DNA from 4 places in the Rhizobium brockwellii genome. Region 4 is predicted to be linked to each of the others. Evidence: riboswitches for the same ligand, from Rfam matches in the RefSeq annotation. Region 4 holds a riboswitch; each other region holds the start of a gene.
The links. A riboswitch is a leader RNA that binds a small molecule or an ion and turns the genes downstream of it on or off. The one in region 4 is predicted to bind cobalamin.
Positions count from the first base shown of each region.

Region 1 (7,344 bases), 1.7 Mb from region 4:
ATCGTCGCCATGCTGATCGGGCTGGTGCCGATCGCGCGGCGCGCCGTCATGGCAGCTCTCTCAGGCACACCGTTTTCGATCGAGATGCTGATGACGATCGCCGCCGTCGGCGCCGTCATCATCAATGCCGGCGAAGAGGCGGCAACCGTTGTGTTCCTGTTCCTCGTCGGCGAGCTGCTGGAAGGGGTGGCAGCGGGCAAGGCGCGCGAAAGCATCCAGTCGCTGACAGCGCTGGTGCCGAAGACCGCGCTGCTCGAAGACAATGGGCAGCCGCGGGAGGTGCCGGCGGAAAGCCTTTCGGTCGGCGCCATCATCATGGTTCGTCCAGGCGACCGAATCTCGGCCGACGGCATCATTGTTTCCGGCGAGAGCGCGATCGACGAGGCGCCGGTGACGGGCGAGAGCACGCCGGTGCGCAAGGGCGTCGATGCCGTCGTTTTTGCCGGCACGGTCAATGGCGACGCGGTGCTCAGGGTTCGCGTCACGGCGGCTGCAGCCGACAATACCATCGCCCGCGTCGTCAAGCTGGTGGAGGAGGCGCAGGAATCGAAGGCGCCGACCGAGCGCTTCATCGATCGGTTCTCGCGCTATTACACGCCCGGCGTCGTCGTCGTTGCAGCGCTGGTCGCGGTCGTTCCGCCGCTGCTGTTTGCTGGGCCGTGGGGCGAATGGGTCTATAAGGGCCTTGCCATCCTTTTGATCGGCTGCCCCTGCGCGCTCGTCATCTCGACGCCGGCGGCAATCGCCGCCTCGCTCTCATCCGGTGCGCGGCGCGGGCTGCTGATGAAGGGCGGCGCGGTGCTGGAAACGCTCGGCAAGGTGACGATGGTCGCCTTCGACAAGACAGGCACGCTGACGGAAGGCAAGCCTCAGGTAACTGACATCATTTCGTTCGGGCTGAGCGAGGCGCAGGTCTTGTCGCGTGCGGCGGTGCTGGAGCAAGGCTCCAGCCATCCGCTGGCGCTGGCGATCCTCAACCGTGCCAAGGCCGATGGTGTTCCCGTGCCGCCGGCCTTCGAGCTGGAGGCGCTGCCGGGCAAGGGTGTCAGCGGCAAAGTCGGCGGTGAGACGCTGGACCTGCTGTCGCCGCCTGCCGCCCGCGAGCGCGGGACGCTCAGCGCCGAACAGGATGCACGCATCACGGCGCTGAACGACGAGGGCAAGAGCGTGTCGGTGCTGCTCGTCAACGGTGTTGCGGCCGGCCTGATCGCCATGCGCGACGAGCCGCGTGAGGATGCCGAGGCTGGGCTCGCTGCCCTCAAATCAGCAGGCGTCAAGGCGATGATGTTGACAGGCGACAACGAGCGGACGGCAGCAGCCGTTGCCGGCATGCTCGGCATCGACTGGCGCGGTGAGATGATGCCCGAGGACAAGCAGCGGGTCGTCGGCGAATTGAAGCGCCAGGGCTTCGTCGTCGCCAAGGTCGGCGACGGCATCAACGACGCTCCGGCGCTGGCCGCTGCCGATATCGGCATCGCCATGGGTGGCGGCACCGATGTGGCGCTGGAGACGGCGGATGCAGCCGTGCTGCACGGACGCGTTGGCGATGTGGCGCGGATGATCGAACTTTCCAAACGCACGATGCGCAACATCCTGCAGAATATCACCATCGCACTTGGGCTGAAGGCGGTGTTTCTGGTGACGACGATCGCCGGCATTACCGGGCTCTGGCCGGCGATCCTCGCCGATACCGGCGCCACCGTGCTGGTGACGATCAACGCACTGCGGCTGCTTCGAATAAAGATATAGCATTTCTTTCTTTCACACGTCCGGCGCTCGTCAACATGGTGGCGGCCGCCCGGGTGTTGCGGAGTGCCGCAACGACTCGCGCCTGAGCGCCTAATCGATTCCTGGAGAGCCGGTATATGCCGGCTCCTGGCTCGGCAGGCTTCTCCACAGCCTGCCGCTGTTAACCAGCTGTTATCCATGTTTTTCACAGGAATGTAGCAATTTCAAACATGCCGTAACGCGACGCACAAACCATCCGTTGACGTCAACTTTGATTCGAGTACTATATCTTGTGTTCAAGGTTCCTTCGATTCGTCAGGATCGCGGGCTAAGACGGGAATACGGTGCGTTTTGCCATGAAGGCAAAACAAGACCGGAGCTGCCCCCGCAACTGTAAGCGGCGAGCAACTGTCCGATTTCAGGTCACTGAGGCATGATGCTTTGGGAAGGCTGGGGGCAGGGTGCTTCGACCCGCAAGCCAGGAGACCTGCCTTGAGCGAAACGTCCACGTGCGGGGTGTCCGGAAGGTTGTGCATGTCAGGCGGATTAAATCCGCATCTGTTGCGCTGCCCCCGAACGTCCGCATGAGCACTTCGGGGTTGAAGTCATGTCGAGAGAATCAAAACCGCCGCCCGCACAGATCCTGCAAGGGATAATGCCCGGCGCCTGAAGCGCCGCCCTAATCAGATTGATTGCCAAGTTTTGCCTCGGACGCTGCAAGGCGCCCGATCCCCGTTTTTCGTCCGGAATCCATTGAATCACGAGGAACATGATGACCATCACCGTCTACAGCAAGCCTGCCTGCGTCCAGTGCACTGCCACCTACCGCGCCCTCGACCGGTTGGGTGTCGATTATGACATCGTCGATATCTCTGAGGATGCCGAAGCGCTCGATCGCGTCCGCAGCCTCGGCTATATGCAGGCGCCTGTGGTCATCGCCGGCGAGCAGCATTGGGCGGGCTTCCGTCCCGACATGATCAGCGCGCTCTCCTGACCTGAGGACAAGCGATGGGCCTGATCGTCTATTATTCCAGCCGATCCGAGAATACCCATCGGTTCGTCGCCAAGCTCGGACTGCGCGCGGCGCGCATTCCGCCAGTTGGCGCAGACGCGTTCCATATCCGCGAACCCTTCGTGCTGATCGTGCCGACCTATAGCGGCGACGGCGGCAAGGGCGCCGTTCCCAAGCAGGTGATCCGTTTCCTCAACGAAGCGGAAAACCGAGGACACATCCGCGGCGTGATTGCCGCGGGCAACAGCAATTTCGGCGAGACTTACGGGCTCGCCGGTGACGTGGTCTCGCAGAAATGCCAGGTGCCGTACCTCTACAGGTTCGAGCTGCTGGGCACGGAAGACGACGTCGCCAACGTCAAACACGGAATGGAACGGTTTTGGACACAGGAACACCTCTGACGCGGGATGCGGGCGCAAAACCGCATAACACTTTTGCTCATCCCGCCAGCGAACGTCCTTTGAAAGCGGCGGAAACGCTCGACTACCACGCTCTGAATGCGATGCTGAACCTCTATGACGACGAGGGGTGGATCCAGCTCGACAAGGATCGAATGGCTGCCAAGCAATATTTCCTGCAGCATGTGAACCAGAACACGGTGTTCTTTCACAATCTCCGGGAAAAGCTCGATTACCTCGTGACCGAGGGCTATTACGAGCAGGAGGTCCTCGACCAGTATTCCTTCAACTTCGTACGCGACCTGTTCGACCAGGCCTATGCCAAGAAATTCCGCTTCCCGACCTTCCTCGGCGCCTTTAAATATTACACCAGCTATACGCTGAAGACTTTCGACGGAAAGCGCTATCTCGAGCGCTATGAGGACCGCATCTGTATGGTGGCGCTGGCCTTGGCGCGCGGCGACGAGACCCTTGCCCGCGACATGGTCGACGAGATCATTTCCGGCCGCTTCCAGCCGGCAACGCCGACCTTCCTCAACGCCGGCAAGAAGCAGCGCGGTGAACTGGTTTCCTGCTTCCTGCTGCGTGTCGAGGACAATATGGAATCGATCGGTCGGTCGATCAATTCGGCGCTGCAATTGTCGAAGCGCGGCGGCGGTGTGGCGCTGTCACTGACGAATATCCGCGAGGCGGGCGCGCCGATCAAGCATATCGAGAACCAGTCCTCGGGCATCATCCCCGTGATGAAGCTGCTCGAAGACAGTTTTTCCTATGCCAACCAGCTCGGTGCGCGCCAAGGCGCGGGTGCCGTCTATCTCAATGCCCACCACCCCGACATCATGCGCTTCCTCGATACCAAGCGCGAAAATGCCGACGAGAAGATCCGCATCAAGACGCTGTCGCTCGGCGTCGTCGTGCCCGACATCACCTTCGAACTCGCCAAGAACAACGAGGATATGTACCTGTTCTCGCCCTATGACGTGGAGCGCGTCTATGGCGTGCCCTTCACCGAGATTTCGGTGACGGAAAAATACCGCGAGATGGCTGATGATGCCCGCATCTCCAAGAGGAAGATCAAGGCGCGCGAATTCTTTCAGGTGCTTGCCGAAATCCAGTTCGAGAGCGGCTACCCCTACATCATGTTCGAGGACACGGTGAACCGGGCGAACCCGATCGCCGGACGTATTTCGATGAGCAATCTATGCTCGGAAATCCTGCAGGTGAGCGAGGCGAGCGAATATCGTGACGACCTTTCCTACAAACATCTCGGCAAGGATATTTCCTGCAATCTCGGCTCGCTGAATATCGCCGCGGCAATGGATTCGGCCGATTTCGGCAAGACGATCGAGACCTCGATCCGGGCGCTGACGGCCGTCTCCGACATGAGCCACATCTCCTCGGTTCCCTCGATCGAGAAGGGCAATGACGAGAGCCATGCGATCGGCCTCGGCCAGATGAACCTGCACGGTTACCTCGCCCGTGAACGCATCTTCTACGGCTCCGAGGAAGGCGTCGACTTCACCAACATCTATTTCTATACGGTGACCTATCACGCGATCCGCGCCTCGAACCTTTTGGCGGTCGAACGCGGCACGAGCTTCAAGGGCTTCGAGAACTCGAAATATGCCTCCGGCGAATATTTCGACAAATATACCGACCGGCTCTGGGAGCCGGCGACGGAGACGGTGAGGGCGCTGTTCGAGACGTCAGGCATTCACATTCCGACGCAGGAAGATTGGGTGGCGTTGAAGAAGGCGGTGATGGCCTCCGGCCTCTATAACCAGAACCTGCAGGCGGTGCCGCCGACAGGCTCGATCTCTTATATCAACCACTCGACCTCCTCGATCCATCCGATCGTCTCGAAGATCGAGATCCGCAAGGAAGGCAAGATCGGCCGTGTCTATTATCCGGCGCCGTTCATGACCAACGACAATCTCGACTATTATCAGGATGCCTACGAGATCGGGCCGGAGAAGATCATCGACACCTATGCGGCGGCGACCCAGCATGTCGACCAGGGCCTGTCGCTGACCTTGTTCTTCCGCGACACGGCAACGACACGCGACATCAACAAGGCCCAGATCCATGCCTGGAAGAAGGGCATCAAGACGATCTACTACATTCGCCTTCGCCAGATGGCGCTGTCCGGCACCGAGGTGCAGGGCTGCGTATCCTGTACGCTGTGATTTGATTGCCGCTGGCGCTGCAAGAAGCGGGAGGGTTCCGCAGTTCCCTTCGCCATGCAGATGCCGACGCCCGAAAAGGACCATCCGATGAACATGCAAGTCAAACCCGCTTCCCGCGTGCGCGCCATCAACTGGAACCGCATCGAGGACGACAAGGATCTCGAAGTCTGGAACCGGCTCACCGGCAATTTCTGGCTGCCGGAGAAAGTGCCGCTTTCGAACGACATTCCTTCCTGGGCGACGTTGACGCCGGTCGAGCAGCAGCTGACCATCCGCGTCTTTACCGGATTGACGCTGCTCGACACGATCCAGAATGGCGTCGGTTCCATCCGGCTGATGGAGGATGCGGTGACGCAGCATGAGGAGGCGGTGCTTTCCAACATCTCCTTCATGGAGGCGGTGCATGCGCGCTCCTATTCCTCGATCTTCTCGACGCTGTGCTCGACGCCCGATGTCGATGATGCCTATCGCTGGTCGGAGGAGAACGAATTCCTGCAGCGGAAATCAGCGCTGATCATGGAGCAATATCGCTCCGGCGATCCGTTGAAGAAGAAGGTTGCGAGCGTCTTCCTCGAAAGCTTCCTGTTTTATTCCGGCTTCTACCTGCCGATGTACTGGTCGAGCCGCGCCAAGCTGACCAACACGGCCGACATGATCCGGCTGATCATCCGCGACGAGGCGGTGCACGGCTATTATATCGGCTACAAGTTCCAGCGCGGGCTGGAACGCCTCGGCGACGAGCGGAAGCAGGAGATCAAGGATTTCGCCTTCGAGCTGCTGCTCGAACTCTATGACAACGAGGCGAAATATACTGAGGCGCTCTATGACGGCGTCGGGCTGACCGAGGACGTCAAGAAATTCCTGCATTACAATGCCAATAAGGCGCTGATGAACCTTGGCTATGAGGCGCTGTTCCCGGCTGAAGCCTGCAAGGTCAATCCGGCGATCCTGTCGGCACTTTCGCCGAATGCCGACGAGAACCACGACTTCTTCTCCGGCTCCGGTTCTTCCTATGTCATCGGCAAGGCTGTCGCGACCGAGGACGAGGACTGGGATTTCTGAGGCTTGATCGCCGTCTGCCTCTTATCATTTGCTCTCTCATCGCCCACATTCAGCGGAAACTAAATTTGGTCCTCGCCGATGATGCGGCGCAGCGGGAGTTTTTGATGCAATCCTTTTCGAATAAGGCCGATATTGCGGACGAAGGCGTGTGGCCGATCCGCAGAAGAAGGATTCTCGACTGGCTGGTGAACGAGACGCGCGGTGAGCGGTTCATCGACAATATCCTGGTGGACATGTGCGAGAAGCTTTTGGCATCAGGAGTGCCAGTGGCGCGGGCGACATTGCATTTCAGGACGAACCACCCGCAATGGATCGGTGCCCGCATCCTCTGGAAGGAAGGCCTGGCGGAGGCGACGATCAACACTTTCGCCTATGGTATCGAAAATACGCCAGAGTTCCTGAAGAGTCCCGTCAATGCGATCCATCAGGGTGCGGAGGAGGTACGCAAACAGCTGGAAGACTCAGCCGACGGCGACGAGGATTCATTCTATCAGGAACTGCGCGACGACGGCCTCACGGAGTATATCGCCTGGCCAGTCGAGCATACTTTCGGCAAACGGCACGTCGCGACATTTTCCACCAGCCGGCCGGGCGGCTTTACGAGCGAGCATGTCGATTTCCTGCGCGACCTGCTGCCGGCCCTGACCCTCGTCAGCGAAATCCGGCTGAAGAACATCATGGCGCGCACGCTGCTGCAGACCTATGTCGGACCGCATGCAAGCGAACAGATCCTGTCGGGCGTCACGACGCGCGGCAGTGGTGCGACCGTCGGTGCGGCAATCATGATCTGCGACCTGCGCGACTTTACGGCGATCTCCGATCTCTGGCCACGTGACGATGTCATCCATCTGCTCAACGATTACTTCGACGCCATGTCGGACCCGATCGAACGGTATGGCGGAGAAATCCTGAAGTTCATGGGCGACGGATTGCTGGCGATCTTCCCGCTGAGCAAGGA
Region 1 is NZ_CP053439.1:3,919,342-3,926,685, reverse strand. It holds gene RLCC275e_RS19295 (heavy metal translocating P-type ATPase) at 1-1,749, shown strand, start outside; cobalamin riboswitch at 2,011-2,237, shown strand; gene nrdH (glutaredoxin-like protein NrdH) at 2,501-2,722, shown strand; gene nrdI (class Ib ribonucleoside-diphosphate reductase assembly flavoprotein NrdI) at 2,737-3,141, shown strand; gene nrdE (class 1b ribonucleoside-diphosphate reductase subunit alpha) at 3,120-5,324, shown strand; gene nrdF (class 1b ribonucleoside-diphosphate reductase subunit beta) at 5,412-6,386, shown strand; gene RLCC275e_RS19270 (adenylate/guanylate cyclase domain-containing protein) at 6,491-7,344, shown strand, end outside.
Region 1: another riboswitch for cobalamin. It lies ahead of nrdH (glutaredoxin-like protein NrdH); the one in region 4 lies ahead of bluB (5,6-dimethylbenzimidazole synthase).

Region 2 (7,344 bases), 160 kb from region 4:
TCGAAGGCCGTGCGCCGGTGAGCTGTTCTGCGGCGGCGGCCATGCCGCCCTCGAACTGGTAATAATCGTCGCTGTCGAGCAGGTCGTGCTCACGATTGTCCTGGTTCTGAATGACGGCTTGCACCGAGCGCAGCCGTTCTTCGAACAGGCCGCGTTCGGCCTTGCCCTCCTCACCGGCGCCATAGGCATAGCTGCCCCAAACGAGATAGGCCTCGGCGAGATCGGCGCGCCGTTCCCAACCCTTCTCGTCGATCAGCGCCTGCAATCCGGCGCCGTAAGCGCCGGGTTTCGAGCCGAACACACGGTAGCCTGCCCGCCGTTTAGCCGACACCTCGTCGAGGCCGGCGGCCGCAAGCCTAGCCGCCTCGCCGCGCATCCGCACAGCGATGGGATTGTCGTCGGCATCCTCCTCCAGCGCGCCGACGGCGCGGATCGCCTTGTCGAACAGCGCGATCTGCTCGGGAAAAGCATCGCGAAAGAAGCCGGAGATCCTGAGCGTCACGTCGACGCGCGGCCGTCGCAACATCGCCGGCGCAATGATCTCGTAGCCGGTGACGCGTCGTGAACTCATGTCCCAGAGCGGCTTGACGCCGATCAGCGCCAGCGCCTGGGCGATATCGTCGCCGCCGGTGCGCATGTTCGACGTGCCCCACGCCGTCAGCCCGAAGGAGACAGGCCATTCGCCGTGATCCTGCACATAGCGGCGTACCAGCAACTCCGCCGATTTCTTGCCAAGCTCGTAGGCCGCCGGGGTCGGCACGGCGCGGCTGTCGACCGAGTAGAAATTGCGACCCGTCGGCAGCACATCAGGCCGCCCGCGCGTCGGCGCGCCCGAGGGTCCGGGCGCCACGAACCGGCCGTCGAGCCCTTTGAGCAGGCCGGCGATTTCGGCCGGGCCGCAGGCGAGAATGGAAGGTTTGAGGCGGGTTTCGATCTCGGAGAGTACCAACCCGGTTTGAGACCAGAGGGCCGGGCACTCTATCTCGCCGGAGACGAACTTTGAGGCGAGCAGTTCGATACGCTCGACGGTGTCTCCGTTGGTTCGCCATGGGGCGTCAAGAATATCTGCGAGGATATCTGGACGTGGGCCGGTCCAGGGAGCGGCCATTTCGGTGTTGAGAGGGTCGAAGATGGAGGCACCCCCCTCTGCCCTGCCGGACATCTCCCCCACAAGGGCGGAGATCGGCAAGTCTCTTGGGTTTCCCGAAAAAGAACCGTTTGAAGATGCCGCACCTTCGACACATGAGATTAAGCGAGGCCTCTCATCCCCGATCTCCCCCCTTGTGGGGGAGATGTCTGGCAGGGCAGAGGGGGGTATCCCCCGCATGCCGCCGCCCAAGCCCGCATCCGCCGCAATCGCCCGCTGCAAACTCGCATCCCCACCCTCACCCAGCCCACGCGGCACCCGCGCCAGCGCTACGGTCAGGTCGGTCAGCAGCCGCCCCTCGGGCGACACACCGAAGACATGCAGCCCGTCGCGGATCTGCATTTCCTTGAGGTCGCAGAGATAGGCGTCGAGCTTCTTCAGCGCCTCGCCTTCGCTTTCGCCCTTGGCAATCCCGGCATCCCGGTCGAGGCCGATATCGGCAACGAGCTCGAGGATCTGCCGGCTGAGCAGACGAATGCGGCGGGGATCGCCGCCCGACGCCTCGTAATATTCGTCGACCAGCGCCTCCAGATCCTTCAGCGGCCCATAGCTTTCTGCTCGCGTCAGAGGCGGCGTCAGGTGGTCGATGATGACGGCCGCACTTCGGCGCTTGGCCTGCGTGCCCTCACCCGGATCGTTGACGATGAAAGGATAGAGATGCGGCAGCGGCCCCAGGATCGCCTCGGGATAACAGCTTTCAGACAGCGCCAGCGCCTTGCCGGGCAGCCATTCGAGATTGCCATGCTTGCCCATATGGATGACGGCATGAGCGCCGAATTTCACGCGCAGGAAAGCATAGAAGGCGAGATAACCGTGCGGCGGCACGAGATCCGGCGAATGGTAGCTCTCCTTCGGATCGATATTGAAGCCGCGCGCCGGCTGGATGCCGACGAGGACCTCGCCGAAACGGGCGAAAGGCAGGGCGAAGATGCCTTCGCGAAAATACGGATCATCTTCGGGATCGCCCCAGCGGGCTCTCACCTCATCCTGAATCTTGTTGGGAAGAGATTCCAGGAAGCTGTTGTACAGACTCAGGGAAAGCGTCTCGCGGATGATCTTTCCCTCGGAACCGGAATTGGTCGGCCCTTCCATCAGATGGCGGATCAGCGCATCGCCGTCGGCGGGAATCTCGGCGACCGGATACTCCGCCGATCGCATGGCGCGAAGCACCTCGACGGTGCCTTCAGGCGTATCCAAGCCGACGCCGTTTCCGAGCCGGCCATCGCGGTTCGGATAGTTCGCCATGACGAGCGCGATGCGCCGGTCGCCGGCGGAAGTCTTCCGCAGCCGCGCCCAATTGGCGGCAAGCTCCGCCGTATAGCGCACCCGGCCGGCATCGGCCTGGCTGGCGACGATATTCGTCTCGACCAGCGCATCGTACCGTGCCGCCGTCTTGAAGGAGACCGCCCGCGCCAGCACCCGGCCATCGACTTCAGGCAGTGCCACGTTCATGCCGAGATCGCGCGCCGACAAGCCCTGCGAGGAAGCTGCCCATGCCTCCCTGGACGAGGCCGACAGGATCGCCTGCAGCACGATCGCCTCATTCGCCTCCAGCACCGTCGGCTGCCGGTCCGCACCCGGTGCCGAGACCGCAAAGCCGGTCGTGTTGATGACGACATCGGGTTTCAGCGTCGAAAACACGCTTTCGAGAATGCCTGTGGAAACCGGATCCTTGAGGCTATAGGCAAAGACCGGCAGCGGGCGGAGGCCGAGTGTCATCAGCGCTTCGATCAGAGCTTCGATCGGCCCGGTCTCGCCGCTTTGGACGAGGGCGCGGTAGAAGCTAATGGCGACGATGGGGCGAGATGTGGGTTCGAATTCCACCTCTTCCGTCGAACCTGAGGTACCCCCCTCTGTCCTGCCGGACATCTCCCCCACAAGGGGGGAGATCAGGGATGATAGGTCTCGTTCCATCTCCCCAGCCGAAGGTGCTGCATCTTCAAACGGTTCTTTTATGGGAAGCCCTGGCAACTTGCCAATCTCCCCCCTTGTGGGGGAGATGTCCGGCAGGACAGAGGGGGGTATCTCGATCTCTGCGGATAAGGCGGGCACCACACCCAAAGACACCTCCGCAACAACCCGCAGCCACTCCTCGACCCCGATCAACCCCCGCCCCGGCCACCAAATACCCGCCTTCATCAAAGGCACAGCCGCCGCCGGCTTCTCCGCGCCAGACAACATCGCCTCGGCATAATCGAGAAAGGCCCGCGCATTGGCATCGCCGCCCTCGATCAGATAGGCCCAGAGCGCGTTGAGATCGTCGAGGTCAATATTGGAGAAAGGCACCAGCCCCGCATCAGGCCTGGCGTCACCCGGTAGCACCGCGATCAGCGCACCTGAACGCGCCGCCGCCGCATGCAGCGCTTCCAGCGCGTAGTGGAAATAGCTGGCGCCGCCGAGCGCACGCACGATGATCAGCTTCGCATGCCGCGCCGTGCGCTCGACATAGGTATCAACAGACATCGGATGCTTCAGGCTCATCAGGCTGGCGAGCCGGAGCGAAGGCCCCGCCCCGCGATCGCGATGGGCGGCGGCGATCGCTACAAGCTCGCTGTCGGCCGCCGACAGGAACAGGATATCGCCCGGCGTCTGCCCGAGGTCGATTGCCTCCTCGCCGTCGCTGATCGTTCCCTGCTGGGCCAGAAGCAGATGCATCGGTCTATGCCAGCGCTTCGATCGCTGCCCTCACCGCGCCCTGGTCCATTTCGTGCAGGCCAATGACGACGAGGCGTGTGCCGCGCTTTTCTCCGGCTACCCAGGCGCGGTCGAAATAATGGTCGATGCGGCTGCCGACGGCCTGGAGCTGCAGGCGCATCGGCTTGCCTGAAACGTCGACGAAACCCTTGAGACGCAGCACGTCATGGGCTGATATGATGTCCTTCAGCGCTTCGACGAAGCCGGCGGGATCGGCAATGGGTCCGAGATCGACGACGAAGCTGTCGAATTCATCATGGTCGTGCGGCGCACCGTCTTCATGCTCCAGCTCGTGATGCGACTTGCGATTGGCGACATCGTCCTCCGTGCCGACGCCGAGGCCGAGCAGAATGCCAGCCGACACCTCGCCATTCCGCGCCTCGATCATCACAGGCTTGCGCACCGTGCGGGAGGCGACCTCGTCTCGCACCCTGATAAGGCCCGCAGCATCGATGAGGTCTGTCTTGTTGAGCACGATGAGGTCGGCGCAGGTCAGCTGGTCCTCGAACAGCTCCTCGATCGGGCTCTCGTGATCGAGCGATTCATCCTCGGCGCGGCGCGCATCGACGGCATCATGGTCGTCGGCGAAGCGGCCGGCGGCAACGGCGGCGCTGTCGACCACCGTGATGACGCCGTCGACGGTCACATGGGTGCGGATGTCGGGCCAGTTGAAGGCGGCGACCAGCGGCTGCGGCAGGGCAAGACCAGAAGTCTCGATGACGATATGGTCGGGCCTCTGCTCGCGCTCGAGCAGCTTCGTCATCGTCGGGATGAAATCGTCCGCAACGGTGCAGCAGATGCAGCCATTGGTCAGCTCGATGATGTCGTCCTCGGTGCAATTCTCCGCACCGCAGCCTTTCAGCACGTCGCCGTCAACGCCGAGATCGCCGAATTCATTGATGATGAGCGCAATCTTCTTGCCGCCGGCATTGGTGAGCAGGTTGCGGATCATCGTCGTCTTGCCGGCACCGAGGAAGCCGGTGATGACGGTTGCAGGAATCTTCTGCTGGTTCATGGACTTAACCCTTCATTTTCAGCGACAGGCCTGCCGCGATGAAATAAACTTCGGCGGCCTTCGCCGCGATCGATTGGTGCAAACGGCCGGTATGATCGCGAAAATCCCGCGCCATGCGATTGTCAGGCACGATGCCGAGACCGACCTCATTGGAAACGAAAACGAGCCGCGCTTTCACGGCGGGCAGGAAATCGGCAAGGGCGGCGAATTCCGCCGCCATGTTCCGCTCCTCTATCATCAGATTGGTGACCCAGAGCGTCAGACAGTCGACCAGCACGATGCGGCCCGGTCCGTCGATGGCGGTGAGCTTGCCGACAAGATCGAGTGGCTCCTCATGCGTCGTCCAGGACGGACCGCGATCAGCCTTGTGTTGGGCGATGCGCGCCTGCATCTCCTCGTCCCATGCACGGCCGGTCGCGACATAGTGACGGTCGAGGCCGGTCGCCGTCACGAGGTCTTCGGCGAACCGGGATTTGCCGGAACGTGCGCCGCCGAGGATGAAGGTGGCGGTCATACTCAAACGCCCCTCAGGGAGAGTGCATAGCCGTGGCTTGTTCCGAGTGCACCTTTCTCGGCTACTGAGGGTGTGACACCCCAGCATTCGACATAAGCGGCCGAAAACACTCCTCTTGCAGCGCTACTTGGAGGCGTGGCATGCGCCGCACCAGGCTGCGCCGAATTCAATCGTTGAGCCAAGACAACCTCCGTGCTGGCAACGGGCATAGTGCCCAGGTGTGGGCTTCTCGCCCGGCACGCATGGCAGGTCTCCTGGCTCGCGGTTATCGGCCGCGATCGGGGCGGACCGGAAACCGGTCGCCCTGATCGTGCCAGCGGATCATCCTCGCCTTCCCGGCTGCATCAGTGAAAAGGTGGACGATTCGTAGATTGAGAGGCGTCCGACCCCGGTTGATCACCATGCATATCCAGTGGCTTTTCCGGCATGTCGCCCGTCCCGCCCGCTTGCATGATTGCAAGCCGCCGGCCGGAAGGGCTTAGTGCCGGATGGAAGACCCTGACCGCTCTACAGTCGCGGGGTCGGCTGTGATGAAGGCGCCCGGCTTGGGTCCGCCCCGTCACATTCCCTTTTCATCCGGAAGGGCGTACACCGATCCGGAACCATCCGTTATGTCAGGATGGTCAGTCGACCATCCGTTAGCAGGGATGGTTAGGCAAGCTCAGAGGTGAAGTCAACCAGCGCTGAAGACCGGTCAAAAGCTGGCGAGTTGGGACACTCACGGCAACACGACTAACTCTACCAACATTATCTTCATTTATCAGAGACTTACGTCATAAATATTTATCCCCCGCGCCGGCTTTTCGCCGCAATTAGGTCGCAAGCGGACTGCGCCTTCGCCCTTGACCGGGCCTCTCTCTGCCTAGTTGTCTCACCATGCTTATGAAATTGGATCGGCGCCGTTTCCGCGCGCTGCGTGTTTTCTTCGATCCGGGACGGCTGCGCGCGCTGACCCGCCGCAGCGAGGTCGGCCTGTCGTTGGCGGGCGCGGTCGTCGGTATCACCTCTGGCCTTGCCGTCACCGGCATGAGCTACGTGTCCAACGAACTGCACCAGCTGGTCTTCGGCATCGCCGACAGCGAGCGACTGAGCGGGTCCGAAATTGAGAACAAGATGCTGCTGCTCAGCGCGCCCGTTATCGGCGGCATCCTGCTTGGCCTGCTGCTCTTCGTGCTGGCGAAAAGGCGCAAAAAGCCGATGGTCGACCCGATCGAGGCCAATGCCCTGCATGGCGGCCGTCTGTCCTTGACCGACAGCATCATCGTTGCCGTGCAGAACCTGATTTCCAACGGCTTCGGTGCCTCGGTCGGCCTTGAGGCCGGCTACACCCAGCTTGCTGCCGGCCTCGCCTCGAAATTCGGCCTGAAGCTGCAACTGCGCCGGCCGGATCTGCGCATCCTCGTCGGCTGCGGCGCAGCCGGCGCCATTGCCGCCGCCTTCAACGCGCCGCTGACCGGTGCTTTCTATGCTTTCGAGCTGATCATCGGCACCTATACGATCGTCTCGCTGACGCCTGTCGTCGTCTCCGCCCTTGTCTCCACCCTGATCGCAAGGCTGCTTGCCGGCAGCGATTTCACCATCGATATCGGCAGCTTCGGCTCGGTCGTTCCGGCCGACTATATCCCGGCGCTGCTGCTCGGTGCTTTCTGCGCCGGCGTCGGCATCCTGATCATGCAGGGCGTCGCCTTCATCGAGGAACTGGCACGCAAGAGTGCAATCGCCCCGCCCTTCCGCCCGGCTCTCGGCGGCATCGTCGTCGGCTTGCTGGCGATGATTTCGCCGCAGGTGCTCTCGGCCGGCCACGGCGCACTGCATCTCAACCTCTCCCGCGATGTGGCGATCCCGACGCTGATCGGGCTGTTCCTGTTGAAATCCTTCGCCTCGGCGATCTCCATCGGCTCCGGCTTCAGGGGCGGCCTGTTTTTCGCCTCGCTGTTCATGGGTGCCCTGCTCGGCAAGCTCTTCGCCTATTGC
Region 2 is NZ_CP053439.1:2,398,777-2,406,120, forward strand. It holds gene cobN (cobaltochelatase subunit CobN) at 1-3,802, opposite strand, end outside; gene cobW (cobalamin biosynthesis protein CobW) at 3,807-4,856, opposite strand; gene cobU (bifunctional adenosylcobinamide kinase/adenosylcobinamide-phosphate guanylyltransferase) at 4,861-5,370, opposite strand; cobalamin riboswitch at 5,598-5,992, opposite strand; gene RLCC275e_RS12030 (chloride channel protein) at 6,247-7,344, shown strand, end outside.
Region 2: another riboswitch for cobalamin. It lies ahead of cobU (bifunctional adenosylcobinamide kinase/adenosylcobinamide-phosphate guanylyltransferase); the one in region 4 lies ahead of bluB (5,6-dimethylbenzimidazole synthase).

Region 3 (7,344 bases), on a different replicon from region 4:
CGAAATCCGGCCTGTTTACAATCGGATCGGAGTGTGGACCATCAGCGGATGAGGCCATGCCTTTGGCCAGAACTTCCCGCAATTCGTTCTTGAGAATGTCGCGCGCATTCCGGCCGCCGTCCATGGACGGTGAATAGAGACGCCACTGGCCTCTGCCCCCCATCTTTGCCTGGTAAAGCGCGACGTCGGCGTAGCGCATGATGTCATCGGCATTCCGCCCCGCATCCGGCACGACGGTCACGCCGATCGAGCCGCCGACGCGCGCGACCGCCTCGCCGCTCAAGAGCGGGAAGGGTTTGCCGAGTTCGGCAACGATCGCTTCGCATATTGCCGGCAAAACGTGGTCATGGTCTTTGATGTCCCGGAGAAGCAGGGCAAATTCATCGCCTCCGAGTCGGGCAAGCGTATCGCCCGGACGAAGCAGGGAGCGGATCCGCTCCGCAGCCATCCTGATGAGTTCATCGCCGGCGGCATGACCGAACGTGTCGTTCACCGCTTTGAAGCGATCGAGGTCGAGAAGTGCGACCGCCGAGCGCTCGGTCGAGTTCTGCGTCTCGGCCAGGCACTCGTCGAACCTCATGGCGAACAAAGCGCGGTTGGGAAGGTCGGTCAGTACGTCATGCAAGGCAAGCTGCCTTGCATGCAGCTCGCTTTTCTTCAACTCGCCGAGACTGCTTCGCAGGCGCACCAGCAAGACCGAGAACAGGATCGCGATCACCAAGGCGGCAATCGAAAGCGCCGGCATCAATCGGCCGATCACCCTCGAGCCCGGAAGATCGGGCCGCCATACGATGAAGCCGATCGGTTCGCCGTTCGCCGTGGCGTCAATCTGGAACGCAACTTCGTTTTCGTCGGCATCGGCCGTTCGCGCGAAGCGTGCGCCGTTGAGACCCTGTTGCCGGCTCAATTCGTCCAGCGCCGCACCATCGATAAACCGCACGACGATCAGGAATTGCCGCATCGTCTGCCGTTGCCCCTCATCGGGTTCGTTGATGGCGACGACGCCGACGATCGTCGGCCGACCTTCCAGCCGCATCAGATTGGCGAGCGCAGTGTTGAAGCGTCCTGGGCTCGCAAGGCGGCTTTCCATTGAGGACGGCGTTCGTTCGTTGGAAACCGTGCCTTGTCTCACCCCAAGGCGGGCATCCTGAAGCAGAGGCAGAAAGAGAGGCCTCATCCAACGGTAACGCTTTTCCGTTTGGGCGTCCGCCAGCATCAGCAGTTGCGCCTTCTCGTCGACGACAAAAGCCTGATCGTAGCCGAAGGCGGACATTGTGGTCTGGCTGATCGCACTCCCGGCCGCCGCCGTCAGAACCGCATCGAGGCTGGAGGAACCTCCGCTTGACCGGGCCGCCGGATAAACACGCGTGAGATAGCCGTTGCCGAACTGGCCGATAACATGCGCGACTTGATCGACCTGCTCCAGCAGGCGGGCATTCACAAGCTGGCGCTGTCGATCGAGGGCGGCAGCATCGCTTTCGGTTCCTGCCCAGAGCGCCGAGAGTACGACAAGCCCGATCGCTCCAAGCCCGCTGACAGCAATCAGAAACAGAATTCTTCCCGAAGCAATCCAGGATTGCTGAAACGTATTGGAGCTGGAAGGAAGAACGATCTGCAAGCCTAGACCCCTGAACACCACGACACGGGCGCATTCGTCGACGCTAACAAAGAAGCGTTCACGTAGAATTAAAAGCTCCGGCCCACTATGGTGCGAGATCGACTATGCCCCAAGGAGCTCCCGACGATGTTGCGCATATCCATTCAGACTATACTGCGCGGAGCGCTGATGGCGGGCGGGATCGGCGTCTTTTTGGCGGCGGCCGCGCCGCTCGAGGTGGCTGCGCAGGATCGCATGCCGATGAGAATTGCCGTCGAAGGTGCATTTCCGCCCTTCAACTATCTCGATGCAAACAACAAGCTTCAGGGCTTTGATATCGATATTGCCAATGCGCTGTGCGAGGTCGGCAAGTTCGAATGCCAATTCATCATCGAGAAGTGGGACGACATCATCCCCGATCTCGTTGCCGACAAATACGACGCGATTATCTCATCCATGTCGATGAGCCTTGAGCGGCGTCAAAAGGTTGCCTTCACTGGAAAATACTACAACAGCCCGTCGGTGTTCATCGCCCGGAAGGACTCGTCGATCAGCGATGTCAGCCCCGCCGCCCTCAGCGACAAAATTCTTGGGGTGACGTCGTCGACCGCGCAGGAATCCTATGCCAACCATCTTTATCCGGAAATGAAAAAGACGGTGTTTCGGTCATCGCCGGAATTGTACAAGGGTCTGGCGGATGGGAGCGTAGACATTATCCTCGAGGATAAACTGGCCATCTACGATTGGATTGCCAACACCAAGGCGGGAAGCTGCTGTGAGTTCAAGGGGCCGGATCTGGTCGACGTCACCTATTTTGGCGAAGGCGCCGGTATAGCGCTGCGCCTGGATGACAAGGAGCGTCTGACGCGCTTGAACGAAGCTTTGAAGAGCATCCAGGCGGACGGGACCTACGACATGATCAACGCAAAATATTTCCCGTTCAGCATCCAGTAGTTCGCCGGCCAATTTTGGAGAAATGTGGAATGGCCGGGTTTTCGCCCGGCCATTCCTATGTCTGCAGTCATAAGCGCTATGCGGCTTTCGCCACCTCGCCATGCGGATCGAGGACATATTTCGTCGCCGCTCCCTGGTCGAAGCTCTCATATCCATTGGCGGCATCGTCGAGCGGGATGACCTTGGCGTTGACGATATCGGCAATTGGCAGCCGGTCGTGGAGGATCGCCTGCATGAGTTGACGATTGTATTTGATCACCGGAGTCTGGCCGGTGTGGAAGGACTGCGCCTTGGCCCATCCGAGGCCGAAGCGGAGCGAGAGATTGCCGTGTTTGGCGGCATTGTCGACGGCGCCCGGATCCTCGGTGACGTAGAGGCCGGGAATACCGATCGAACCGGCGGCACGGGTAATCTCCATCATCTGATTGAGCACGATCGCCGGCTGTTCCCCGCCCGAGTGGCCGCGGGCCTCGAAGCCGACCGCATCGATGGCGCTGTCCACTTCGTTGGTGCCGACGACCTGCGCGATCATGTCGCCAAGACGGTCACTCTTCGACAAGTCGATCGGTTCGAAACCGACCTTTGCCGCATGCGCCAGACGGTCCTGATTGAAATCGCCGATCATCACGACTGCAGCGCCAAGAATGCGAGCCGAAGCCGCAGCCGCAAGGCCGACCGGGCCGGCGCCTGCGACGTAGACGGTCGAGCCGACGCCAACGCCCGCACGTACTGCACCATGGAAGCCGGTGGGCAGAATGTCGGAGAGCATGGTGAGATCCCGGATCTTTGCCATTGCCTTGTCCCGATCAGGGATTTTCAGCAGGTTGAAATCTGCGTAGGGAATGGTGACGTAGCGCGCCTGTCCGCCGATCCAGCCGCCCATGTCGACATAACCGTAGGCGCCACCGGCGCGGGCCGGATTTACCGTCAGGCAGACACCGGTATCCTGAGACTTGCAGCAGCGGCAGCGGCCGCAGGCGACATTGAAAGGCACTGAGACGATATCGCCGATTTCGAGCATCTCGACATCGATGCCTTTCTCGATGATCTCGCCGGTGATTTCATGACCAAGGACCAGGCCCGGCATCGCCGTCGTGCGGCCGCGGACCATGTGCTGATCGGAGCCGCAGATATTGGTAGAAATCACTTTCAGAATGACGCCGTGTTCGATCCGGCGGCCGTCGGGCGCTTCCAGCTTCGGGTCGTCGATGTCGCGAACTTCAACCTTGCCCGGCCGGAGATAGACGACGCCTCTATTTTTGCTCATGAATTCCTCCCACTTGTTTGAATGCCTCGATCTGCAACCGATGCAGCCGATGGCAACCTTCCCTCCGGCCTGCCTCCTCTGCAGCCCGGTGTCCACAACACGAGGATACCGCCGCATCGGGCGATATTCGGATTTTGCAAAAGGGACAGATTGAATGGAGAAGAGGAGTAAACGCCATGGCTTTCGGTCGTTCCGCTCGTGCTCGTCTGCCTGCAATCCGTCGATTTGCTCTGCCAAGAGCTGGTTTCCAGCTCCAGAATCTCCTTTCGATCCATCTCGATATCTTTCCGGATGTCCATCCGGCGATTTCCTTGAGGATTTCAGTTCTTCTACCGCTGCGGGGCAGCGCCGGCGTCGACCGGCTTGCCGATGGTCCATTTCGCCGGTTTGCGAGATAGCGCCTTGAACACCACAAGCAAACCATGCCTGACGGAAAACAGCGATCAAGAAAACGACATGGGTGCAACTCAAAGACGACAGTCGGCAAAGTCGCCATGGCTCGCTGCGCAGGGGAAATAATTGATCCCGCGAATACGGCGGTTTTCCGGATCGTCCCGGAAGATTGATCGCCGCCTAAAGGCTTTAGGCGCGATGCGGTCGCCGGCTGCGGCTGACGTCGATGGCTGTGTGCCAGATCACCGCGCCGAGGATGATCGCGCCGCCGAAAAAAGTGGCGACGGGCGGCTCTTCGGAAAACAACAGCCAGACCCAGAAGGGCGTGAGCACGATTTCCATCGTGCCGATCAGCGCCGCCTCGGTCGGCGGCATCCGCTTCGCCCCGGCAAGGAAGAGCACCAGCGCCAGGGAGAAATTGGTCGCGCCGAAGGCAGCGAGAACGACCCAGTTGTGCAGGTCGAGCGAGCCGACCGAACCGAACGGCGCGAAGAGTGCAAGCGTCAGGAAAGCGCTGACCACGGTCGGCGGCAGGCTCGGCACGTCGGGACTGATGCGCGGAATGATGATGACGAGCGCGAAGGACGCCGTCATGCCGAGTGCCAGCAGGTCGCCCCATCCGGTGCCGCCGCCGATCGACGAGGCGACGATAACCGCGACGCCGAGGAGCGAGATGCCGCCGGCAATCAGCGTCCGCCTGGCAACCCTCTCCCTGAGGATGAGCCAGCCGAACAACGCTGCGATAAAGGGCGCGGTCGCATAGATCATCGTCACGTTGGCGACGGTGGTCATGTAAAGCGCCCCGATGAAGCAGCCCTGACTGAAGGTCTGGCAGGCGATCATCGCAAGGCTGGACGGATGGAAGATGGAACGCCATTGCTGCCGTGAAATACCCCCTTCGAGGAAAAGGCAGGGGATCAGCAGGAACAGGCCACCGAACAACGATCGCCAGGCGATCGCCGTCCATACGTCGGTCGTCAGGAGACGCGAATAGACGCCGCTCGCGCTCCAGGCAAGTGTCGCGGCAACGATGAGAAGCACACCCTTCTCATGCTCGCTGCCTGCGAGGCGTCTGGCCGGATTTTCAATTGTCACGCAGATATTCTCAAAGAAGGAAGTCGAACGCGGGCCATTTGTGCGCCCAGAATTGACATCAGACAAACGAATAGTAGAGATAGCTATCATCGATTTTTTCTATGGCTGGACATGCACGAGCCGATTGAGAGCGACCTGCTGAGAACCTTTCTTGTCGTCGCCGAGACGTCGAACTTCTCCGCGGCCGCTCAGCGCATCGGGCGGACGCAGTCGGCCGTCAGCAGCCAGATCAAGAGGCTGGAGCAGACGATCGGGGAAACGCTGTTCGAGCGCGGCGCCCGCGGCGTGCTGCTCACACGCCAAGGCATACAGCTGGTGCCCTACGCCCGCAGGATCATCGACCTTTTGAACGAGGCCGCCGCGACGATCCGCAGCAAACCGCTGGATGGACCGGTGCGTATCGGAATTCCCGAGGAATACAGCCAGACGGTACTGCCGGCGGCGCTCGCGGCTTTCGCCGTACGCCACCCGGCCGTCGAGGTGACCGTGTCCTGCGATTATACCGTCCGCAACCTGGCCGCCCTCGAGCGGGGCGAACTCGATCTGGCCGTCGTTTTCGATTGGAGCGATGAGACGAAAGGCGAGGTCATCTGCATTGATCCCACAGTCTGGGTGACGTCGATGGTCCACCGGCTGCACGACATCAATCCCCTGCCGATTGCGACCTATCGCAACTCCACCTGGTCGCGCGATTTTGCGCTCCGGTCGCTGGAGCAGATCGGCCGCAATTACAGGATCGCCTTCATCGCCGATACCGGCTCGGGGCTGAAGAATGCCGTGATTGCCGGCCTTGCCGTGACTACGCTTTCCCGCAGCAATATACCGCCCGGCTGCCGGGAGCTGACCGCCGAAGACGGTTTCCCGCCGGTCGATTCCTCCAAGGTCGTGCTCCGCCGAAGCACCTACCGTTCCAGCGAGGCCGTTCGGGAACTTGCTGAGATGATACGGGACGCGTTCCAGCCTATACCAGCATCTCCGATGACGTGATGCGGCGGCGCAAGCGGCGCCGGGTGTCCGACGGGCTCTCGGAAAAACTCGCCCGGTAGCTTCTCGCAAAGGCCGACGCCGAGTTGAAGCCGGTCGCGGCGGCGATGTCGGCGAAAGATGCTGTCGTCTCGATCACCTTGCGGCGCGCCGCATTCAGGCGCAGCGCCAGATAGTGCACATGCGGCGGCGCGCCGATGCTCTGCTGGAAGAGATCCTGCAGATGCCGGGCGCTGATTCCCACCCGGCGGGCGAGCCGTGCCAGGACCAGAGGCTGCTCGATATGCTCCTCCATCAGCCGTACTGCCTGCGTCACGCGGGGATCGTGCATGCGCAACCCGGCTGAGGCTGCGGAAAGCGGCTCATCGGCATGAAAGGAAGGCTGCTCGTAACGGAACAGCCGGCTGACCTCCAGCGCCAGGGAATAACCCTGCCTTCGTCGGATCACCTCCAGCATCAGGTCGACGGTCGGAAGCGAACCCGAGGTCGTCAGCCGTTTGCCGTCGATGACGAAACGATCCTTGACGGCTCGCACCTCAGGATAAGCCAGCGCAAAATCCTCGTAGTCCTCCCAGTGGACAGTCGCCGGCAGTCCGTCGAGCAGGCTGGCTTCGGCCAGCAGCCAGGTGCCGGACTCGATGCCGGCAATCACCGTGCGATAGCGGGCGGCCTGGGAGAGCTGCATCTTTAGCGCCGGCGTAGCACTTCGGCGCCAGTTGTAGCTGGCCAGCACGAACAGCGGCGCATCCTCGGTCGTCGCCATGAAAGTGCCTTGCGCGGGCACGGCAATATTGCTGGTGGTCAGAACCGGCGCTCCGTCCGGCGTCAGCAGCCGCCAGCGATAGAGTTCGCTGCCGGAAATGCGATTGGCGCCACGCAGCGGCTCGATGACCGAGGCGATCAGGATCAGGTTCGCGTCCGGCAGGACGAGAAGGTCGATATCGAGCCGTTCCGTCGATCGCTGCAGCAAGATCCCCTCCTGTGAGCTCCGATAATGTATCGATTGCTTCCGAAATTGCAACGCATCGCCATCCATCCTGTCGCGTAATGCGGA
Region 3 is NZ_CP053443.1:137,688-145,031, forward strand. It holds gene RLCC275e_RS32215 (putative bifunctional diguanylate cyclase/phosphodiesterase) at 1-1,639, opposite strand, end outside; gene RLCC275e_RS32220 (ABC transporter substrate-binding protein) at 1,745-2,551, shown strand; gene fdhA (formaldehyde dehydrogenase, glutathione-independent) at 2,628-3,818, opposite strand; cobalamin riboswitch at 4,040-4,238, opposite strand; gene RLCC275e_RS32230 (DMT family transporter) at 4,401-5,306, opposite strand; gene RLCC275e_RS32235 (LysR substrate-binding domain-containing protein) at 5,418-6,293, shown strand; gene RLCC275e_RS32240 (GlxA family transcriptional regulator) at 6,268-7,326, opposite strand.
Region 3: another riboswitch for cobalamin. It lies ahead of fdhA (formaldehyde dehydrogenase, glutathione-independent); the one in region 4 lies ahead of bluB (5,6-dimethylbenzimidazole synthase).

Region 4 (7,344 bases):
CGCACCGATACCTTCATTCCGCTCGGCGGCGGTGAAGAGGTCGATCCGCGCTACGGCGTGCCGCGGGCCGAGATGCTCTCACCGGTCAGCACCATGTGCGTGCGCAGCTGCGACGGCGGCTTCTTCCCGATCAGCTCGAACGCCACGTCGGTCGATTTCGGCCGCGACGCCCAGACCTGCGCCAAGATGTGCCCGGGCATCGAGACCGAACTGTTCTATCGTGACGTGACGAGCACCGAAGCCTCGAACATGATCTCGGTTGCAACGGGTACGCCCTACAGCGCCATGAAAAATGCCTTTGCCTACAAGAACCGCACGCCCGGGGAAAAGTCCACCTGCGCCTGCAATCTCACCGCCTACTACGAGGAGATGCGCGGCAAGCAGGCGGTAAGCGAACCGCCGCAACTGGGCTCGATCACCACCATCCGCACCAATCCCCCGAAAGATGCCGCAGCCGCCGCGCCGCAACCATCCGTTCCCGAGCGCCCCTACGATCCGACGCAGAACCGCGTCCGTCAGGTCGGCCCGCAGTTTCTGGCCGGCGATCAGGGCTCGATCGACCTCGCCAATCCGGCAACGTCAGGTCCGCAGCCGCAACAGCAGCAGTGATCGAACAGCTGGCACGGCGGTGGCCGAGCCATAGCGGCGTCCTCCCAGGGTGGATGAGATGACGGCGATGTCACGTGAACGTGCGGCGGGATGTGAATGCGGATCGCTTGAGCATGGTCAGTAGGTCGTACGACCGCCGCTCAGGTCGAACGCCGATGCGGTCGTGAAGGAGTTCTCCTCGGAGAGCAGCCAGACGACCATCGAAGCGATCTCATGAAGTTCAACAAAACGGTCACGCGGAATGCGGACGCGCATATATTCGATAAACTCGGATGTCAGCCCGTCCAATATAGGTGTCTTTGCTGTGGTCGGCGTTACCGCGTTCACCGCGATTCCCGTCTTTGCGAGTTCCTTGCCAAGCGACTTGGTGAAGCCCAGCACACCAGCTTTCGCTGCGCTGTAGGCGGCGATGTTCGGATTTCCTTCCTTGCCCGCAACCGAGGAGATGTTCACGATCCGCCCGTAGTCGCGCTTTAACATGACCGGAACGACGTGCCGGCAACAATTGAAGGTTCCGGTGAGGCAGACATCGACGACGTCTTTCCACTCACCGAAGTCGTATTCGATCGTGGGCTTTACCGGGCCGGTAATCCCGGCGGAATTGACGAGGCCGTCGATACGGCCAAAAATCTCCTCGGTCGTCGCCGCCGCGTTTTTCACTGATACAGGATCTGCGACGTTGACGCTGAAAGCGACCGTGCCAGATCCGAGAGCGGAAGCGCTGTCCTTCGCCATGTTTTCGTTCAGGTCCCAGATGGCCACCTTGCCACCAGACTGGATGACGCGCTCTGCGATGGCGTAGCCGATGCCGCGCGCACCGCCTGTGATCACGATGATCCGTTCCTTCAAGTCGATCATGTTCATTGGGCCGTTATCCTCCGATTGAGCCGCCGATAGCCGAATATCTATTGGAAATTCCGGGATTTCTCCTTCAGCGTATCGATGTGAAGGTCAGGAATTTATCCCGAGTCCGAAACTATGCCGAGCCCATTCCCTAAAGCCCGAGATTTCCGGTAATCAAGGATTTAAAAGCTCGGCGTAATTTGAACGCTTTGGAAGACCGGGTATGGCCCGAAGCGAAAATCTTTGTCTGCATCCGTTACTCCGAAAGGCATTCTGCAGCCCCTTGTGTATAGACATTGCCGCACGCCATTAGCGAACGAACAGTAGGAGATGCTATGAACAGCAATCTTAAAGAGCTATCGTTTCAACAGGTTGATGTTTTTTCCTCGGAGCGAATGGGTGGAAATCCACTTGCGGTGGTAGTGGATGCGGACGATCTTGATACATCAACGATGGCCAAGTTTGCCAACTGGACCAATCTAAGCGAGACGACCTTCCTCCTAAAGCCGACGGTCCCGGATGCTGATTATCGCGTCAGAATTTTCACGCCACATCAGGAGCTACCCTTTGCCGGACACCCGACTTTGGGTAGCTGCCACGCATGGCTGACCTTGGGCGGAAAGCCAAAGCAGCCAGTTGTCATCCAGGAATGTGAGGCGGGTTTGATCCGGATCAGAAGAGACGACGATATCCTCTCATTTCTGGCTCCAGATTTGATCAAGACTGGACATATCGATAACGATCTAATGAAACGAGTTATGAGCGGTCTAAGTCTGTCACCTGAGATGATAGTCGATGCGAGTTGGGTAGACAACGGTCCCGGTTGGATGGCCTTGCTCCTGAAAAGCAGAGACGATGTCCTACGTGTCCGTCCGAACTACAAGAGTATTTCCGGACTAAGGGTAGGCCTGATTGCACCATGTTTGGGGGACGTCGATGGCGTGGATTTCGAGGTCCGCGCCTTCACCGCCGCTGGTTACGAAGACCCAGTCACTGGTAGCCTAAATGCGGGTTTGGCAAAATGGCTCATTTCCGCAAATCTCGCTCCGCCTTCATACATCGCTGCGCAAGGGACGGTCTTGGGCAGGTCAGGGCGGGTACATGTCCGGCTCGAATCCGAAGATGTTTGGGTTGGCGGCAATGTCGTTACCTGCATAAACGGAAAAGCTATCCTCTAAGACAGTCATCGGCCTGAGGCCGATGACTGCAATTGGCGCTTTCCTGCCTACTGAAAGTTCCTCGATAATTGGTGGGCTCGGCATAGTTTCGGACTCGGGATAAATCCCTTATGCCGAGTTCGGCATAAGGGAACAAAGATATCTCGGCCTCGCACGGCGTCGACGATACCGACATCGGTTTGCTCACCTTGACTGTCAATGGCGTGACTGTGCGATTGAGGCCATGCTCAACCGCACTGCCCTAGGTGTTCAGTCCCCATCCATCATGAAAGACGAGTTCATCGAGCGGCAGCCGCTGCCGCCAACCTTTGACGGAGAGTTCCGGCTCGTCATAGAGCCGGTCGACGAAACCGGCACAGAGCCAGGCGACCACCTCGATATGCTGGGGTATGCCGAGAATGCTCTTCAGGTCGCCTTCATGAAAGATGCTGACCCAGCCGATGCCGACCCCTTCCGCCCGCGCCGCAAGCCAGAGATTCTGGATGGCGCAGACAGTGGAATAGCTATCCATCCTGGGATTGTGCGTGCGCCCCAGTACCACGCTGCCGCTGCGAGTAGGATCGCAGGTCACGCATATGCCGAGCGGCGCCTCGACGATGCCTTCGAGCTTGAGCGAGCGGTAGGCCCGCCGCCGTTCGCCTTCGAACATCAGCGCCGCCTCCTCGTTGGCCCTCGCAAAAGCATCCCGGACGCGCGCCCGCACGGTTGCGCTTTTCACCAGAATGAAATTCCACGGCTGCATGAAGCCCACGGAGGGTGCATGATGGGCCGCCGTCAGCAGCCGCCGCACAAGGTCATCCGGCAAGGGATCGGGCAGGAACTGGCTGCGAACGTCGCGCCGCGTCATGATCGCGTGATAGACGGCCTCGCGTTCGGCCAAGGAAAAACCGGACGCCGCCGAAAGGGCATCCTCATCAAAGGGTCGCATCGTCAAATCCCCAACAACGCAACCGCCCCGCCGTCCGCGCGGATCGGTCTATCTAGCCAGGCCGGTCTTCTGACTCGGCGTCATCCGTCTGCCGCAGCCTTCCCGGCAAGAAGCCAGTGGCGTGATGAAGCGGCAAGCGTCGGCCTTACAGCGTTGGGCACGTTCCGGCCTTGCACCGGATTCCCGATTCTCCCGCCTGGACGGCGGGCACCTGACGGCGCATCTATTTCAGGAAAGCGCGGCGGCGGCAAGCCGGCCCTCATGCCGCCGACACGCTGCATGCGACATCGATTTCATGGACAGAGGCGCATCGCTGCCTTAGAAACAAACCGATCCTGACCGACGCCCATGGCGCCGCACTTTTCTCTTTGCATTTTGGTTGCCCGTGCCCCGCCTCACGCCCATGATCCTTGCGGTCGCCCTGTTCATGGAACAGATGGATTCGACCGTGATCGCCACCAGCCTGCCGGCGATCGCCGCCGATATCGGCACCTCGCCGATCGCGCTGAAGCTCGCCGTCACCAGCTATCTCGTGGCGCTGGCGATCTTCATTCCGATCAGCGGCTGGATGTCCGATCGGTTCGGCGCGCGTAACATTTTCCGCATGGCGATCGTCGTTTTCATGATCGGCTCGATCGCCTGCGCCTTTTCCAACTCGATCACGGCCTTCGTCATCTCACGCCTGATCCAGGGCGCTGGCGGCTCGATGATGACGCCGGTCAGCCGCTTGCTGCTGGTCCGGGGAACGCCGCGTCACGAACTCGTCGATGCCATGGCCTGGCTTACCATTCCAGCTTTGATCGGTCCGATCATGGGTCCGCCGATCGGCGGCTTCCTCACCACCTACCTCACCTGGCACTGGATCTTCTGGATCAACGTCCCGATCGGCGTGCTCGGTATCATCCTCGTCACCCGTTTCCTGCCGGCGGTCGAGCCGCGCAGCCCGCGGCCGATGGATTTCCCCGGCTTCTTCCTTTGCGGCATCGGCTTCTCCGGCTTCGTCTTCGGCCTGTCGGTGATCAGCCTGCCGGCCGTGCCCGTTATCTACGGTTATGTCACGGTTACGATCGGCGTCCTTGCCGGCCTCCTCTACCTCCTGCATGCCCGCCGCGTGCCCTATCCGCTTCTCGATCCGAAGATGTTCCGTTACCCGATGTTCCGGGCGGCAATCCTCGGCGCCTCGAATTTCCGCATGGGACTTGGCGCCCTGCCTTTCCTGATGCCGCTGATGCTCCAGCTCGGCTTCGGCCTGACGCCGCTGCAATCGGGCTCGGTCACCTTCGTCAGCGCGCTCGGCTCCATGGGCTCGAAATTCGCCGCCTCGCGCACATTCAATGCTTTCGGCTTCCGCACGGTGATCTCGCTCACCACCTTGCTGGCGGCGATCTTCCTCGGCATCAACGGCCTGTTCACCGCCGAAACGCCGCTGTTCCTGATCATGGCCTGCCTGCTGATCGGCGGTCTGTTCCGCTCCATGGCTTTCTCGGGCGTCAACGCCATGGCCTTCGGCGACGTCGATGATGCCGACAGCAGCCAGGCAACCGCGATCAATGCCGTTGCCCAGCGTATCTCCATGGCGATGGGTGTGGCGATCGCCGGCGGCATCCTCGAAATTTCCAGTAGCTTCCACGACGGCAAGCTGCTGGTCTCGGATTTCCACATCGCCTTCTTCAGCGTCTCGGCGATTTCGGCGCTGGCCTGCATCACCTTCCTGCGCCTGCCGCACGATGCCGGCGCGGAACTGACGGCGCGCGGCCGCAAGCGCCGGCACGCCGAGCCCGAAGAGGCCGTGGCGGAAAATAGCTCCTAGATTACTTGTGGCGGGAATGCGCCTCGCGATGAGCGAGGTGAGATCGTCCAATTCTACTTTATGATTTATTCACACATAAAATACACACTGCGTTTGCGCGTTTTGGGTTGCAGCGAGAGCATGGGCATGAGCGTCCATGATGCGACCGCCAGCGTGATGCCCGTATTGATACGCCGGTCGAAAACATATCCGACTGAGCCGCATTTCGAGGCCCCCGCGGAATGTTCCATTTTTTGAAGACGCTGCCTCTGACAGCCAAGCTGGCGGCCATCATCGTTGCCGTCAATCTCTGCGGCATTTCCGCTTTAGCCACCTATACGTGGATGTATGAAACGCGCGCGTTAATCGATGGCGCCAAGGCGAACTGGTCCAAGGATGCCGAGCAGTTTGCATCCGTGGCCGCTGGCGGCGTGAAATGGGGCAAGGCGAACGCCGTTCGCGAAGCTTATTCGCTCTACCGCGACGACCCCTCGCTCGACCTCGTCCAATTTGCCGCATTCAATGCGGACCTCGCCGCCGTCGACACCTGGGCGCGCGATGGCATCAGCGGTCTGCCCGCCGCAGCCGATCTAGCGAAGAGCCTAAGTGCGAAGCCGGAAAAAACGACCGTCGACGACAGTGGAATATCTGTCGGCGTGGTGACGATCATCGCGCCGCTGCCGCTGGATAAAGCGGGAAAGATCACCGGTTACGTCGTCACCAACTGGTCCGTCGAGAAAATCGCCGCCGAAGTCAAGCACAAGGTGCTGATTTCGCTGCTGACCCAGTCCGCAATCACCGCCATCGCCGTTGCCGCATTCCTTCTCGCCATGCGCAGCCTGGTCGGCCGGCCGATCCGGATCATCAGCGAACGGATCAGCGCGCTGCAGAAGGGCGATCTGGTCTCTCCCGTTACCTACAAGGAAAACGGCGATGAAATCGGCTTTCTCGCACGTGCCCTGGAAGTTTTCCGTCACGAGGCGATCGCCAAGGTCGAAAGAGAGCAAGCAGCTGCCGAGCAGAGTGCCTCGCTCGACGCCGAGCGGGCGCGCAACACATTGTTGACCGAAGAAGCCAGCAACACGCAACGGCTGGTCATGAACGCCCTCGAAAATGCCCTTGAACAGCTCGCCGCCGGCGACTTTTCCATACATCTGGCCGATGTCGGTCCCGAATTCGATAAATTGCGGCAGGATTTCAACAACATGGTCGATGCGGTCGCGGCCGCCCTGACCGAGATCAAGACCGCTTCCGTGGCGGTTGAAACCGGTTCGAGCGAGCTGGCGACCTCCGCGGATCAACTCGCCAGGCGCACCGAGCAGCAGGCAGCCGCATTGGAAGAGACGGCCGCCGCGCTGGATGAAGTGACCACGACGGTCAGAACATCCTCGCAACGCGCCGAAGATGCCGGGCAGTTGGTCGAGGAGACGAAGCGGAGCGCGCATGTCTCTGCAACGGTTGTGCGTGATGCGATCGGGGCGATGGACCGGATCCAAACCTCGTCTAGCCAGATCGGCCGCATCATCGGCGTGATCGACGAAATCGCGTTCCAGACAAACCTGCTGGCGCTGAACGCCGGCGTCGAAGCCGCACGCGCCGGCGAGGCCGGCAAGGGTTTTGCTGTTGTCGCCCAGGAAGTGCGTGAACTCGCCCAGCGCTCTGCCAATGCAGCCAAGGAAATCAAGAACCTCATCAACGTTTCCAGTCAGGAGGTCTCTGTCGGCGTCGGGCTGGTGAATCAGACCGGCGATGCCCTCCTGAAGATCGAGGAACAGATCAATCGCATCAGCGACAGCATCGCTTCCATTGTTCACTCCTATCGCGAACAGGCGACGGGTCTGCAGGAAATCAATGGTGCGATCAACCAGATGGACCAGACGACACAGCAGAATGCGGCAATGGTCGAGGAAACGAACGCCGCCTGCCACGAGCTACTGTCGCAGGGACGCCTGCTGCAGGACTCAGCCGGCCGGTTCACCGTCGCCGCATCTGCGATG
Region 4 is NZ_CP053439.1:2,238,242-2,245,585, forward strand. It holds gene RLCC275e_RS11210 (DUF2865 domain-containing protein) at 1-609, shown strand, start outside; gene RLCC275e_RS11215 (SDR family NAD(P)-dependent oxidoreductase) at 727-1,473, opposite strand; gene RLCC275e_RS11220 (PhzF family phenazine biosynthesis protein) at 1,788-2,630, shown strand; gene bluB (5,6-dimethylbenzimidazole synthase) at 2,872-3,558, opposite strand; cobalamin riboswitch at 3,601-3,788, opposite strand; gene RLCC275e_RS11230 (MFS transporter) at 3,962-5,368, shown strand; gene RLCC275e_RS11235 (methyl-accepting chemotaxis protein) at 5,590-7,344, shown strand, end outside.